Regions from separate parts of the Micromonospora sp. NPDC005254 genome, predicted to be linked through region 2. Evidence: predicted binding sites of a transcription regulator. Region 2 holds the regulator's gene; the other holds the start of a gene.

Region 1 (6,642 bases), on a different contig from region 2:
GGCGACCATCTGGCCGAGGTACAGCGCGGCGATCCGGTCGGAGACGGCGAAGACGTCGTTCATGTTGTGCGAGATGAGCACCACGGCCAGGCCGTTGTCGGCGAGGCGACGGACCAGTTCGAGGACCTGGGCGGTCTGTGCCACACCGAGCGCCGCGGTCGGCTCGTCCAGGATGACGAGCTTGCTGTTCCACAGCACCGCCTTGGCGATGGCCACGGTCTGGCGCTGACCGCCGGAGAGGCTGGACACGTGCTGACGAAGCGACGTGACGGTGCGGATGGAGAGCCCCGCCAGAGTCTCGGCGGCGAGCTGTTCCATGGTCGGCTCGTCCAGGACGATGCCGCTGTGCTTCTCCCGCCCGAGGAACATGTTCTGCACGATGTCCAGGTTGTCGCAGAGCGCGAGATCCTGGTAGACGACCTCGATGCCGAGGGCGGCGGCGTCGCGGGGACTGCCGATGTGCACCTGTTCGCCGTTGAACAGGACCTCGCCGGCGTCGGTGGGGTAGATGCCGCTGATGCACTTCACCAGGGTCGACTTGCCGGCGCCGTTGTCGCCGACCAGTGCGGTCACTTCGCCCGGGTGGACGGTCAGGGCGACGTCGCGGAGCACCTGGACGGGACCGAAGCTCTTGTCGATCCCGCGAAGTTCCAGCAGGGGGGTCGCGGACACGGGGTCTCCTTCTTAAGGGAGGGTCGGGGCCCGTCCGGCGGGCGCCGCCCGGCACGGGAGGATGCTCCCGTGCCGGGCGGCGATGGTCGTCCCGGCGGGTACTGCGGCGTCGGTCAGCTGATGCCGGCGTCGGCGCAGGCCTTGGCGTACGCCGCGGTGCAGACCTCTTCCTTGGTCACGTAGCCGTCGGCGATGACGTCCTTGACGTTGTCCTTGTAGATGGCCTTCGGGGTGAGCAGCACCGAGGGGACGTCACGGCCACCCTCCGGGTCCTTCACCGTCTGGCCGGTGTCCTTCTTCTCGCCCTTGGCGAGCGCGATGGCCAGGTCGGAGGCGGCCTTCGCCTCTTCGCGGACGGCCTTGTAGACGGTCATGCACTGGTCACCGGCGAGGATGTTCTGCAGGCCCTCGGTGCTGGCGTCCTGGCCGGTCACCGGCACCTTGCCGTTGAGCTTGTTCTTCCTCAGGATCGAGATGGCCGCGTTGCCGAGACCGTCGTTGGCGGCCAGCACGCCGTCGATCTTGCCATTGGCCTTGGTGAGCTGCTGCTCGAAGATCGTCGTGGCCTGCGCGTTGTCCCAGGCCGGCACGGCGTCCTCGGGGCCCTTGACGTACTCCTTGGAGTCGAACTTCGGCTTCAGCACCGAGTCGTAGCCGGCCTTGAACAGGGTGGCGTTGTTGTCGGTGGGGGAGCCGTTCAGGTACGCCACGACGGGGTTCTTGGCGTTCTTCTCAGTCAGGCACTTCGACAGACCCTCGCCCTGGAGCTTGCCGACGGTCTCGTTGTCGAAGCTGACGTAGTACTGGGCGGAGCCGCCCAGGGTGAGCCGGTCGTAGTCGATGGTGGCGACGCCCTGCGACTTGGCCTTGTCGAGCACGGCCTTGCCGGTGCCGGAGTCCAGGTTGACGATCATCAGAACGGTGACGCCGCCGGTGATCATCTGGTCGGCGATGGTCTGGAAGGCGGTCTTGTCGTTCTGGGCGTTCTGGATGTCGGACTGGACGCCGGCGGCCTTGAACGCCTCCTCCAGGAACCGACGGTCCGCGGTCTCCCAGCGGACGGAGGACTTGCTGTCCGGGAGGATGACGCCGATCTTGGGGGTCTTGGCGGAGCTGGCCTTGTCGGAGCCGGAGTCGTCGCCGCAGGCGGTCAAACCGCCGGTCGCGAGCAGGCCCACGGCGGCGATGGTGAGGATCCCCTTACGCATGTGCAGGGTCCTTTCGGAGGTGGGGGAGGTGTTGTTTTGTTGTGTCCGGCAACGTATTTCGCGTCACACTGGTCCCACAAGACCGCGCAGGTGCCAAGTTTGTTGGAAGCGATAACAATTCAGCAACGCGACTGTTACTCCCCGCGTATGCCATGCGGGAGTCGACGTAACGACTGTCGTCAGTGGGTCTGCAACGGCGCGGCGCGGGCGTCGGTCAGCGCCACCAGATCCGCTGCGGCCAGTTCGAGTTGCAGACCGCGCCGACCAGCCGAGACGTAGATCGTCGGCAGATCCAGCGCGGATTCGTCCAGCACTGTGGGCAGGCGCCGGCGCTGCCCGAGCGGGCTGATCCCGCCGCGCACGTAGCCGGTGGCCCGCTCGGCGACCGCCCGGTCGGCCATCGTCGCCCGCTTGCCGCCGACCGCCGCCGCGAGCGCCTTGAGGTCCAGCTCGCCGGTGACCGGGACGACCGCCACGGTCAGGGCGCCGTCGACCTCGGTCACCAGCGACTTGAACACCCGCTCGGGTGCCACACCGAGCGCCTCGGCGACCAGCGCGCCGTAGTTCGGCACGTCCGGGGAGACCCGGTACGGATGGGTGCGATACGCGATCCCACGCTTGACCAGTAGTGCCGTCGCCGGAGTGCCCTGTCCCGCCACACCGACGACGCTAGTGGACCGGGTGGCCGACCAACACGGTCGGGGCACCGGCGATCCGGGTGAGCACCAGGCTCGCCGCCTGGTCGCCGGCCAGCCGCAGATCCCGCCGCAACTGCTCCGGGGTGAGCGCGGAGCCCCGCTTGAGGATCTCCACCCGGCCCACCCGCCGTTCCCGCAGCAGTGCCCGCAGGCGCTTGAGCGAGAACGGCAGCACGTCGGTGATCTCCAGGCACCGGGCGTACGGGGTGGGCGTCGGCCGGTCGGCGTAGAGGTAGGCGATGCTCGGGTCACCCAGCGTGGCGTCCAGCTGGTCGGCCAGTTCGGCGACGAGGTGCGCGCGGACCACGGCCGGGTCCGGGTCGTACAGGTAGCGGCGCGGTGGCCCGACCGGCGCCTCGGTGGCGCCCGAGCCGGTGAGCTGGAAACGGTGCGTCTCGGCGCCCACCTGCCGGTAGAGCGTGGCGCGGCGGGGCACCTGGGCCAGGTCGCCACACCAGAGCGCGGCCTCGACCAGGTCGCCGTCCACGCCGACCCACTCCGCCTCCGCGCCGGCCGGGATGAGCGCGTGGTCCAGTCCCGGCGCCACCTTCACCACCGTGCGCGGCACCCGTTCCGCGAGCCCGGTGACGAAGTCCCACGGTGGCGAGTAGGCGCGCGGGTCGAAGATCCGCCGACCGGTGCCGCTCGTACGTCGGGCCGGGTCACAGAAGACCCCGTCGACCCGGGAGACGTCGAACGCGGTGGCGTCGCCGCACTCGACCGTGAACAGCTCGGCCAGCCCCGCGGCGGCGGCGTTGGCGGCGGCCATCGCGGCGGTCACCGGGTCGGCCTCCACCCCGTACACCCGGATGCCGGCGCGGGCGGCGGCGAGCGCGTCGGCGCCGAGGCCGCAGCCGAGGTCGGCCAGCGTGCGCACGCCGGCCGCGCGCAGCCGCTCGGCGCGGCGGTCGGCGACGACCCGGCGGGTGGCCTGCTCCAGCCCGGCGCGGGTGAGGAACATCCCGGCGGCGGCCGGGCCGAACTTGCCGACCGCCCGGTGGCGCAGCTCGGCCTGGGTGAGCGCCGCCGCGGCCAGCGCGGGCGGCACCCCGCCGGCGCGTAACGCCGACGCCGCCGTCAGTGGATCACCGCCGGCCAGCTCGGCCGCCGCCGTGAGCGCGGCCGACCCCTCGGGGGTACGCAGCGCCGCCAGCTGATCGAGATCCACCCCACCATTCTCCCGGCCGAGGCGGAAATACCGGCTGGCGGGGCGCGACGCGCTGGCACTCTCCTTGACGGAGTGCTAGCCACGGAATAACCTGCGATTAGCACTCTCGCCCTGAGGGTGCCAGCTTCCGGGTCTCGCGACCCGGGTGCGCACGCCAGGCGGACCGGCACCCGCGACGACGGCCCCGCCCGGTGGCATGAGGCAGATTGACGCTGGTCAGCCCCGCTGGCCGGCAACGAAACCAGTAGTACCCCAGGAGGGTATGCCCGTGACTACCGCGACCAAGGTTGCGATCAAGCCGCTCGAGGACCGCATCGTGGTCCAGGCGAACGAGGCTGAGACCACCACGGCGTCGGGCATCGTGATCCCCGACACCGCCAAGGAGAAGCCGCAGGAGGGCACCGTCCTCGCTGTGGGCCCGGGGCGCGTCGACGACAACGGCAACCGGGTTCCGGTTGACGTGCAGGTCGGCGACACCGTCCTCTACTCGAAGTACGGCGGCACCGAGGTCAAGTACGCCGGCGAGGAGTACCTGGTGCTCTCCGCCCGCGACGTCCTCGCGGTCATCGAGAAGTAAGCAACCGATCAGTGTCGCTGCCCCGGTCCGGCTCGCCGGGCCGGGGCAGCTTCGCTTCGAAGGGACATACATGGCGAAGATCCTGAGCTTCTCGGACGACGCCCGGCACCTGCTGGAGCACGGTGTCAACGCCCTCGCAGACGCGGTCAAGGTCACCCTCGGCCCGCGCGGGCGCAACGTCGTCCTGGACAAGAAATTCGGTGCGCCGACGATCACCAACGATGGTGTGACCATCGCCAAGGAGATCGAGCTCACCAACCCCTACGAGAACCTCGGCGCGCAGCTGGTCAAGGAGGTGGCGACCAAGACCAACGACGTCGCCGGCGACGGGACCACCACCGCGACCGTGCTGGCGCAGGCGATGGTCCGTGAGGGCCTGCGCAACGTGACCGCCGGGACCAACCCGGCCGGCCTCAAGCGGGGCATCGACGCGGCAGCCACCAAGATCTCCGAGGCGCTGCTCGGCCGCGCCGTTGAGGTCGCTGACAAGAAGTCGATCGCGAACGTGGCGACGATCTCGGCGCAGGACGCCACCATCGGCGAGCTGATCGCCGAGGCGATGGAGCGGGTCGGCCGCGACGGTGTCATCACCGTCGAGGAGGGCTCGATGCTCACCACCGAGCTGGACGTGACCGAGGGTCTCCAGTTCGACAAGGGCTTCATCTCGCCGAACTTCGTCACCGACCTGGAGGGTCAGGAGTCCGTCCTGGAGGACGCGTACATCCTGGTCACCACCCAGAAGATCTCGGCGATCGAGGAGCTGCTGCCGCTGCTGGAGAAGGTCCTGCAGAACAGCAAGCCGCTGCTGATCATCGCCGAGGACGTGGACGGTCAGGCGCTCTCCACCCTGGTGGTCAACTCGCTGCGCAAGACCCTCAAGGTCTGCGCGGTCAAGGCCCCGGGCTTCGGCGACCGGCGCAAGGCCATGCTCCAGGACATCGCGATCTCCACCGGCGCCGAGCTGGTCGCTCCGGAGCTGGGCTACAAGCTCGACCAGGTCGGCCTGGAGGTGCTCGGCAGCGCCCGGCGCGTCGTGGTCGACAAGGAGAACACCACGATCGTCGACGGCGGCGGCCAGAAGGCCGACGTCGACGACCGGGTCTCCCAGATCCGCAAGGAGATCGAGGCCTCCGACTCCGACTGGGACCGGGAGAAGCTGGCCGAGCGGCTGGCGAAGCTCTCCGGCGGCATCGCCGTGATCAAGGTGGGTGCGGCGACCGAGGTCGAGATGAAGGAGCGCAAGCACCGCATCGAGGACGCCATCGCGGCGACCAAGGCCGCGGTCGAGGAGGGCACCGTGCCCGGCGGCGGCGCCGCCCTGGTGCAGATCCTTCCCGTGCTCGACGACGACCTGGGCTTCACCGGCGAGGAGAAGGTCGGCGTCTCGATCGTGCGCAAGGCGCTGGTCGAGCCGCTGCGCTGGATCGCGCAGAACGCCGGCCACGACGGCTACGTCGTGACGCAGAAGGTCGCCGACATGCAGTGGGGCCACGGCCTCGACGCCGCCACCGGCGAGTACGGCGACCTGGTCAAGGCCGGCATCATCGACCCGGTGAAGGTGACCCGCAACGCGGTCACCAACGCCGCCTCGATCGCCGGTCTGCTGCTCACCACCGAGAGCCTCGTGGTGGAGAAGCCGGAGCAGGCCGAGCCGGCCGCCGCCGGTGGGCACGGCCACGGCCACGGTCACCAGCACGGCCCGGGCTTCTGACCCGGTAGCGACACCCGCCCCGGGGCACACCGTCGTACGGCGGTGTGCCCCGGTTCGTCTCCGCGATCATTACCAAGCGCTGACATGGTTGGCGACCCGGCGGATTGATCGCGCACACTGGGCCGATGAGCACCACGTCGCGGCGGTACGCCGCGCTGGCCGGAGTGACCGCCGCCGCCGTCGCGATCGGGATCGCGGAGCCGGTGGCGGTGCTGACGGGCCCCCGGTCGGCGCCACTGGTCGCGGTGGGCGGGGTGGTCGTCGACGCCGTCCCCGAGCCGCTCAAGCAGTTCGCCATCGACGTCTTCGGCACCGCCGACAAGATCGCCCTGCTGATCGGAACGGCCCTGCTGCTGGGCGCCTTCGCCGCGCTGCTCGGAATGGTGGCGGTCCGCCGGCTGGCCCTGGGCCTGGCCGGCATCGCGGCGTTCGGCGTCGTCGGTGTGGCCGCCGCGCTGACCCGCCCCGGCGCGGACGTCTTCGACGCGCTGCCGTCGCTGGTCGGTGGCGGACTCGGCGCCCTGGTGCTCTGGCTGTTCATCGCCGGCCCGTTCGAGCTGGACCCCTGGCCCTGGACCTCACCCGCCACCTCCCGCCCGGCAACCCCG
Region 2 (6,642 bases):
GGGAGAAGAAGCCGCCCTGCTTGGTCAGCTCGGCGACCTCCTCACCCCGGGTCTTGGCGAAGTCGCGCAGCATCTTCTCCTGGTCGGGGTCGAGCTTGGTGGGCGTCCGGACGTCGAGGTGCACGTAGAGGTCACCCCGGCCGGTGCCGCGCAGGTGCGGCACACCCCGGGCGCGCAGCCGCAGCGTGCTGGCCGGCTGGGTGCCGGCCTTGACGTCGACGGTCTCCTCGCTGTCCAGCGTCTTGATGGTGAGCCGGGTGCCCAGCGCGGCGGCGGTCATCGGCACGGTGACCCGGCAGTGCAGGTCGTCGCCCTTGCGGGAGTAGACGTCGTGTGGCCTCTCGTGGATCTCCACGTAGAGGTCACCGGCGGTGCCGCCGCCCGGGCCGACCTCGCCCTGCTGGGCCAGCCGGATCCGCATGCCGTCCTCGACACCGGCCGGGATCTTGACGGTGAGCGAACGGCGGGTGCGCACCCGGCCGTCGCCGGCACAGGTGGGGCAGGGGTGCGGGATGGTCGTGCCGTAGCCCTGGCAGACGGTGCACGGCCGGGCGGAGACCACCTGGCCGAGGAAGGTGCGCTGCACCGACTGCACCTCGCCCCGACCGCCGCACGCCTCGCAGGTGGCCAGGTGGGTGCCGGCTGCCGTGCCGGCGCCCGAGCAGGTGGTGCAGAGCACCGCGGTGTCGACGGTGATCGGGGCCTCGACGCCGAACGCCGTCTCGTGCAGGTCGAGTTCGAGCCGCAGGATCGCGTCGGCGCCCGGCCGGGTCCGCGGCCGTGGGCCACGGGCGCCACCTGCCGCGCCGCCGAAGAACGCGTCCATGATGTCCTGGAAGCCGACGAACGGGCCGGCTCCCCCCGGGCCACCCGGGCCGCCCGCGCCGCCGCCTCCCGGGGCGAGCGGGTCGCCACCCAGGTCGACGATCTGCCGCTTCCGGTCGTCCGAGAGGACCTCGTACGCGGCGTTGATGTCCTTGAACTTCTCCTGGGCCTCCGGGTCCGGATTGACGTCCGGGTGGAACTGGCGTGCCAGCTTGCGGTAGGCGCGCTTGATCTCGTCATCGGAGGCTTCCCGGCTGACACCGAGGATGCCGTAGTAGTCCCTGGCCACTGCGTTCCGTGTCCTCATGTTCGTCTCGCGTTACGCCGACCGGCGGCCGCAGCCGGCCGTCGGCCCTGACTGGTCAGTTCTGGGCCAGCAGCTCGCCCACGTAGCGTGCCACGGCGCGCACCGTGGCGATGGTGCCGGGGTAGTCCATGCGGGTGGGCCCCAACACGCCGAGGCCGCCCACGATGGTGGCCCCCGGGCCGTACCCGGTGCTGACCACCGAGGCGGCGCGCAGGTTGTCGAACTCGTTCTCGTCGCCGATCAGGACCCGGGTCGTGCTGGGCTCGGTCTCGCCGATGAGCTTGAGCAGCACGACCTCCTCCTCCAGCGCCTCCAGGATGGGTCGCAGCGAGCCCTGGAAGTCGAGTAGGCCGCCCCGGGTGAGGTTGGCGGTGCCGGCCAGGGCGATGCGTTCCTCGTGCCGCTCGACAAGCGTCTCCAGCAGGACGGTGGAGAGGGTGGTCATCGCCGGACGCAGCTCGGCCGGCGCCTCCTCGACCAGCGCCTGCACCAGCGGCGGGGTCTCGGACAGCCGGGCGCCGGCGAGCTTCTCGTTGACGAGCCGGCGCAGGTCGGTGACGTCGTCGGCGGGGACCGGGCCGGGCAGCTCCACCAGCCGCTGCTCGACCCGCCCGGTGTCGGCGATCATGACGAGCATCAGCCGGGTGGTGGAGATCGGCACCAGCTCCAGGTGCCGCACCGAGGAGCGGGCCAGGCTCGGGTACTGCACGACGGCCACCTGCCGGGTGAGCTGGGCGAGCAGGCGCACGGTGCGGTGCACCACGTCGTCGAGATCGACCGCGCCGACGAGGAAGCGCTCGATGGCCCGACGTTCGGCGGGACTGAGCGGCTTGACCCGGGACAGCCGGTCGACGAAGAGGCGGTAGCCGCGGTCGGTGGGCACCCGGCCGGCACTGGTGTGCGGCTGCCGGATGTAGCCCTCCTCCTCCAGCACGGCCATGTCGTTGCGGACCGTCGCCGGGGAGACCCCGAGCTGGTGGCGCTCGACCAGCGCCTTGCTGCCGACCGGCTCCTGGGTGGAGACGTAGTCCTCGACGATGGCGCGGAGCACGGCGAGCTTGCGGTCGTCCAGACCCATCCTCCGCACCTCCTGTCGCACGTCGGCCGGCGGCCCACCCGGGGCCGACGGCCGTCCTGGCACTCGACTGTAACGAGTGCCAGTCTACGTCGGCACCCCCGCCGACGCGATGATCAACGACAGGCCGTGGGTGCGGCCCGCGCCACCTTGCGCGGGCCGATCGGCCCGCGCGGCCGGGCGGTATCGCTCTGGTGCGACGTTGCCGCCGACACCTACCGTGACAGTCATGACTGAACCACCTCGCCCTCCCGGCGCGGGAGACCCCGGCAGTTACCCGCCGGAGCCGACTCTCCCGGGCTCGCCTTCCGCGGCCGAGCCGCCCACCGCACCACTGTCCGGGGCACCCGACCCGGCCGGCTATCCCCCGGCCGGTGGCTATCCGCCGCCCACCGGTGACCAACCGCCGTCGGGCGGCTACCCTCCGCCAGGTGGTTACCCCCCGCCGGGCGGTTACCCCCCGGGCGGCCCGACTGGCGGGTATCCGACCGGCGGCGCCTTCAGCGGCCCCGGCGGCGGCTACGCCAACAACGAGGACAAGACCTGGGCGCTGGTCGCGCACTTCGGCGGCGCGGCCGGCATGATCATCAGTGGGGGCGTGCTCGGCTGGGTCGCCCCGCTGGTGGCGATGCTGGCCCGGGGCAACCAGTCCCCGACGGTCCGGGCGCACGCCGTCGCCGCGCTCAACTTCCAGCTCATCTGGTCGATCGTCGGCCTGGTCGGCTGGGTGCTCTCGTGCATCCTGATCGGCTTCATCGGCGTCGGGGCGGCCATCATCCTCGGTGCCGTGTTCGGCATCCTCGCCGGCATCAAGGCCAACGAGGGCAGCCTCTACCGCTACCCCCTCTCGGCCAACCTCGTCAAGTGATCCGGGCCGGCCGCTCCCCCGGCCGGTCCGGCGCACCGCCCGCACGGCCGGCCGGGGCGCGGGCTGACCGGCGACGGTCGGTCGCACCTGCCGGCCGGGCCGCGCGTCCGGGTCAGGGCAGCAGGTCGCGGACGACCGCGTCGGCGAGCAGCCGGCCGCGCAGGGTGAGCGCCGCTCGGCCGGCGGCGTAGTCCCCGGCGGCCAGCAGGCCGTCGGCGAGGGCCCGCTCGGCGCCGGCCCGGCCGGCCGCGTCGAGCACCGCCAGCGGCAGCCCGCTGGCGAGCCGCAGCCGGAGCATCACGTCCTCCATGTGGGCCTCGTCGACGGTGAGCACCTCGCGGGCCAGGCCGGGTGACGCGCCGGAGGCCAGCCGCTGGGCGTACGTCGTGGGGTGCTTGACGTTCCACCAGCGCACCCCGCCGACGTGGCTGTGCGCCCCCGGGCCGAGCCCCCACCAGTCCGCGCCGGTCCAGTAGAGCAGGTTGTGCCGGCACCGGGCCGCGTCGGTGCGCGCCCAGTTGGACACCTCGTACCAGGACAGGCCGGCCGCGTCGAGGGCGGCCTCCGCGGCCAGGTAGCGGTCCGCGGCGACGTCGTCGCTGGGGTACGCCAGCTCGCCGCGCCGCATCCGGGCGGCGAGCCGGGTGCCGTCCTCGACGATGAGGGCGTACGCGCTGACGTGATCGACCCCGGCGGCGACGACCTGCTCCAGCGTGGCGGCGAAGTCCTCGGCCCGCTCCCCCGGCGTGCCGTAGATCAGGTCCAGGTTGACGTGCTCGAACCCGGCGTCGCGTGCCTCCAAGGCGGCGGCGGTGGCCCGACCGGCGCTGTGTTTGCGGTCCAGGATCGCCAGCACCCCCGGGGAAGCGGACTGCATGCCCAGCGAGATCCGGGTGTAGCCGGCCGCCCGCAGCCGCCGCAACGACTCCGGGGTCACCGACTCCGGGTTGGCCTCGGTGGTCACCTCGACGTCGGCGGCGAGCCCCCAGGTGCGGTCGATGCCGTCGAGGATGCGGGCCAGGTCGTCGGCGGGGAGCAGGGTCGGGGTGCCGCCGCCGACGAAGACCGTGTCGACCCGGGGCGGCGGACTGTCGCCGAGCACCCGGGCGGCGAGCGACAGCTCGGCCAGCACGGTGTCGGCGTACGCCTCGCGGCTGGCGCCCCCGCCCAGCTCGGCGGCCGTGTAGGTGTTGAAGTCGCAGTAGCCGCAGCGACTGGCGCAGAACGGCACGTGGACGTACACGCCGAAGCCGCGCGCGCCGACCGCCGAGGTGGCGGTGGCGGGCAGCGATCCGTCGACGGGGACGGTCTCACCATCTGGAAGGACGCCGGGCATGGCCACTAGTGTGCCCGGCATGACCTCTCCCGACGTCCTCGTGCGGGTCGCCACGGCCCGTGGGGTGACCACCCTCACCCTGGACAGCCCACACAACCGCAATGCGCTCTCCACCGCCCTGATGACCCAGTTGCTGGCCGGACTGGCCGACGCGGCGGCCGACGACGCGGTCCGGGTGATCGTGCTGGACCACACGGGCCCGGTCTTCTGCGCGGGCGCGGACCTGAAGGAGACCGCCGCGGCGTACGCCAGCGGAACGGTGCCGGCCGGGATGCTGGGCGACGTGCTGGCGGCGCTCTGGGACTGCCCGAAGCCGGTGCTCGCGCGGGTCGCCGGGCCGGCTCGGGCCGGCGGGCTGGGCCTGATCGCGGCCGCCGACCTGGCGGTCTGCGCCGACGAGGCGACGTTCGCCTTCACCGAGGTGCGGATCGGGGTGATCCCGGCGGTGATCTCGGCAACCGTGCTGCCCCGCCTGCACCCGCGTGCCGCCGCCGAGCTGTACCTGACCGGCGACACCTTCGACGGCCGACGGGCGGCCGAGATCGGCCTGGTCACGGCCGCCGTGCCGGCCGACGGGCTGGACGACGCGGTACGGCGCTACTGCGACTCGCTGGTGCGCGGCGCGCCCGGCGCGCTGGCCGGCGCGAAGGAGCTGCTGCGCCGACCGGGCACCACCGAGCTGCGGGCCGACCTGGCGCGGCTGTCCGCCCTCTCGACCGGTTACTTCCTCTCCGACGAGGGGCGCGAGGGGGTCCTGGCCTTCCGGGAAAAGAGATTGGCTCGATGGGTGGCCGCTCTGGACGGTGGTTCCGCTGATCATGCCGGGTAGGGGCGGGACGTGCCGGGTAGGGCCGGGACGTGTCAATCGGTCAAGTCCTTGACCGGTCAATCGCTTCCCGGCGTCCAGGTCGGGTGACGTGGCAGACAACCCAGAGCCCGGTCGGCGCGGCAGGTGAGTTCGGCGCCGGAGCGGGAACGTCCCGATCGGTACGCGGCGGCAGCGCGGACCCCGAACCGGTCGGACGACCCGGACGACGCCACCGGGGACGTACGCTTGTCGAACTGTCGATCAGGGGGTGTGGGTGCGAACTCGGGCAGCCGTGGCGGGTGGAGTGGTGCTCATCCTCGTCGCTGTGATCGCGATCTGGCTCGTCGTCCGGCAGGTCGGGGATCAACTGCGACTGCCGCGGGCGGGACGCACCTGCACGGTCCAGGCCGACGGCCGGGTCGCGCTGGACGTCGAGCAGATGGCCAACGCGGCGACCATCGCGGCGATCGGCGCCCAGCGCGGGATGCCGGAGCGGGCCGTGGTGATCGCGCTGGCCACCGCCTACCAGGAGTCGGGGCTGCGCAACCTCGCCGACGGCGACCGGGACTCGGTCGGCCTGTTCCAGCAGCGCCCGAGTCAGGGCTGGGGCACGTCGGCGCAGATCCGCGACTCCCGCTACGCGGCGAACAGGTTCTACGCGGCGCTGAAGAAGGTGCGCGGCTGGGAGAAGATGCGGGTCACCGATGCCGCCCAGCGGGTGCAGCGCTCGGCGTTCCCCGAGGCGTACGAGAAGTGGGCCGACGACTCCGAGGTGCTCAGCAAGGCCCTGCTCGGCGACGTCACCGGCGCGGTGGCCTGCACGGTGGGGCGTACCCCGGTGATGCACGGCGCGGCGGCGACCGCCCAACTGACCCGCAACCTGGTGCTGGACTGGGGCGTGTCGAGCGCCGGCCCGGCCAGCCAGACCGGGCTGGCGGTGACGGCGGACGACCAGCGCGACGGTTGGCGGTACGCGCACTGGCTGGTCTCGCACGCCCAGGACCACGGGGTGAAGCGGGTCCGCTTCGGCGACCTGGAGTGGACCGCCCGCAACGGCACCTGGGGCCGGGTCACCGGCGAGCAGGGCCCCGCGGGTCAGGTGGTGGCCGAGGTCTTCGCCGAGGGCTGACGACCCGGATCTCTTAACCGGCAGTCACCGCACAATCGGGCACCGCACCACATGATGCCCAATTCACCACAGAAATCTCACTGTCCGCAGCAGTACCGCTGCACATGGTCTGGTCCGGGTCCGCCCGCGCCGCACGCCCTCCCCGATGTCTGGACAGTCGCGTTACGATCGGCGGCCTGTGCCAGAAATGGTTTCACCTCATGGGGAGGGGTACGACGCGGTGTTCGATTACGGCGACCGGACCGGCTACGAACCGATCAGCGACACTGACCGCAAGGAGTTCCACGAGCAGGG

Evidence for each region. Region 2 encodes HrcA, which represses chaperone genes, less so after heat shock. Its sites were predicted from a motif close to GGTTNGCACNCTCNNNNNGAGNGTGCNAACC; they were not measured.
Region 1: the regulator HrcA is predicted to act here: its motif matches at 3,842-3,872, upstream of groES (co-chaperone GroES).

Annotation. Positions count from the first base shown of each region.
Region 1 covers NZ_JBIAKM010000001.1:632,415-639,056, forward strand. Annotated here, with positions in the region: gene ACFYPR_RS03085 (ATP-binding cassette domain-containing protein) at 1-672, opposite strand, end outside; gene ACFYPR_RS03090 (substrate-binding domain-containing protein) at 786-1,880, opposite strand; gene ybaK (Cys-tRNA(Pro) deacylase) at 2,060-2,539, opposite strand; gene ACFYPR_RS03100 (methyltransferase domain-containing protein) at 2,550-3,746, opposite strand; gene groES (co-chaperone GroES) at 4,009-4,323, shown strand; gene groL (chaperonin GroEL) at 4,394-6,034, shown strand; gene ACFYPR_RS03115 (molybdopterin-dependent oxidoreductase) at 6,160-6,642, shown strand, end outside.
Region 2 covers NZ_JBIAKM010000011.1:59,627-66,268, reverse strand. Annotated here, with positions in the region: gene dnaJ (molecular chaperone DnaJ) at 1-1,114, opposite strand, end outside; gene hrcA (heat-inducible transcriptional repressor HrcA) at 1,188-2,210, opposite strand; gene ACFYPR_RS28640 (DUF4870 domain-containing protein) at 2,437-3,075, shown strand; gene hemW (radical SAM family heme chaperone HemW) at 3,188-4,411, opposite strand; gene ACFYPR_RS28630 (enoyl-CoA hydratase-related protein) at 4,431-5,240, shown strand; gene ACFYPR_RS28625 (hypothetical protein) at 5,494-6,348, shown strand; gene ACFYPR_RS28620 (phytanoyl-CoA dioxygenase family protein) at 6,569-6,642, shown strand, end outside.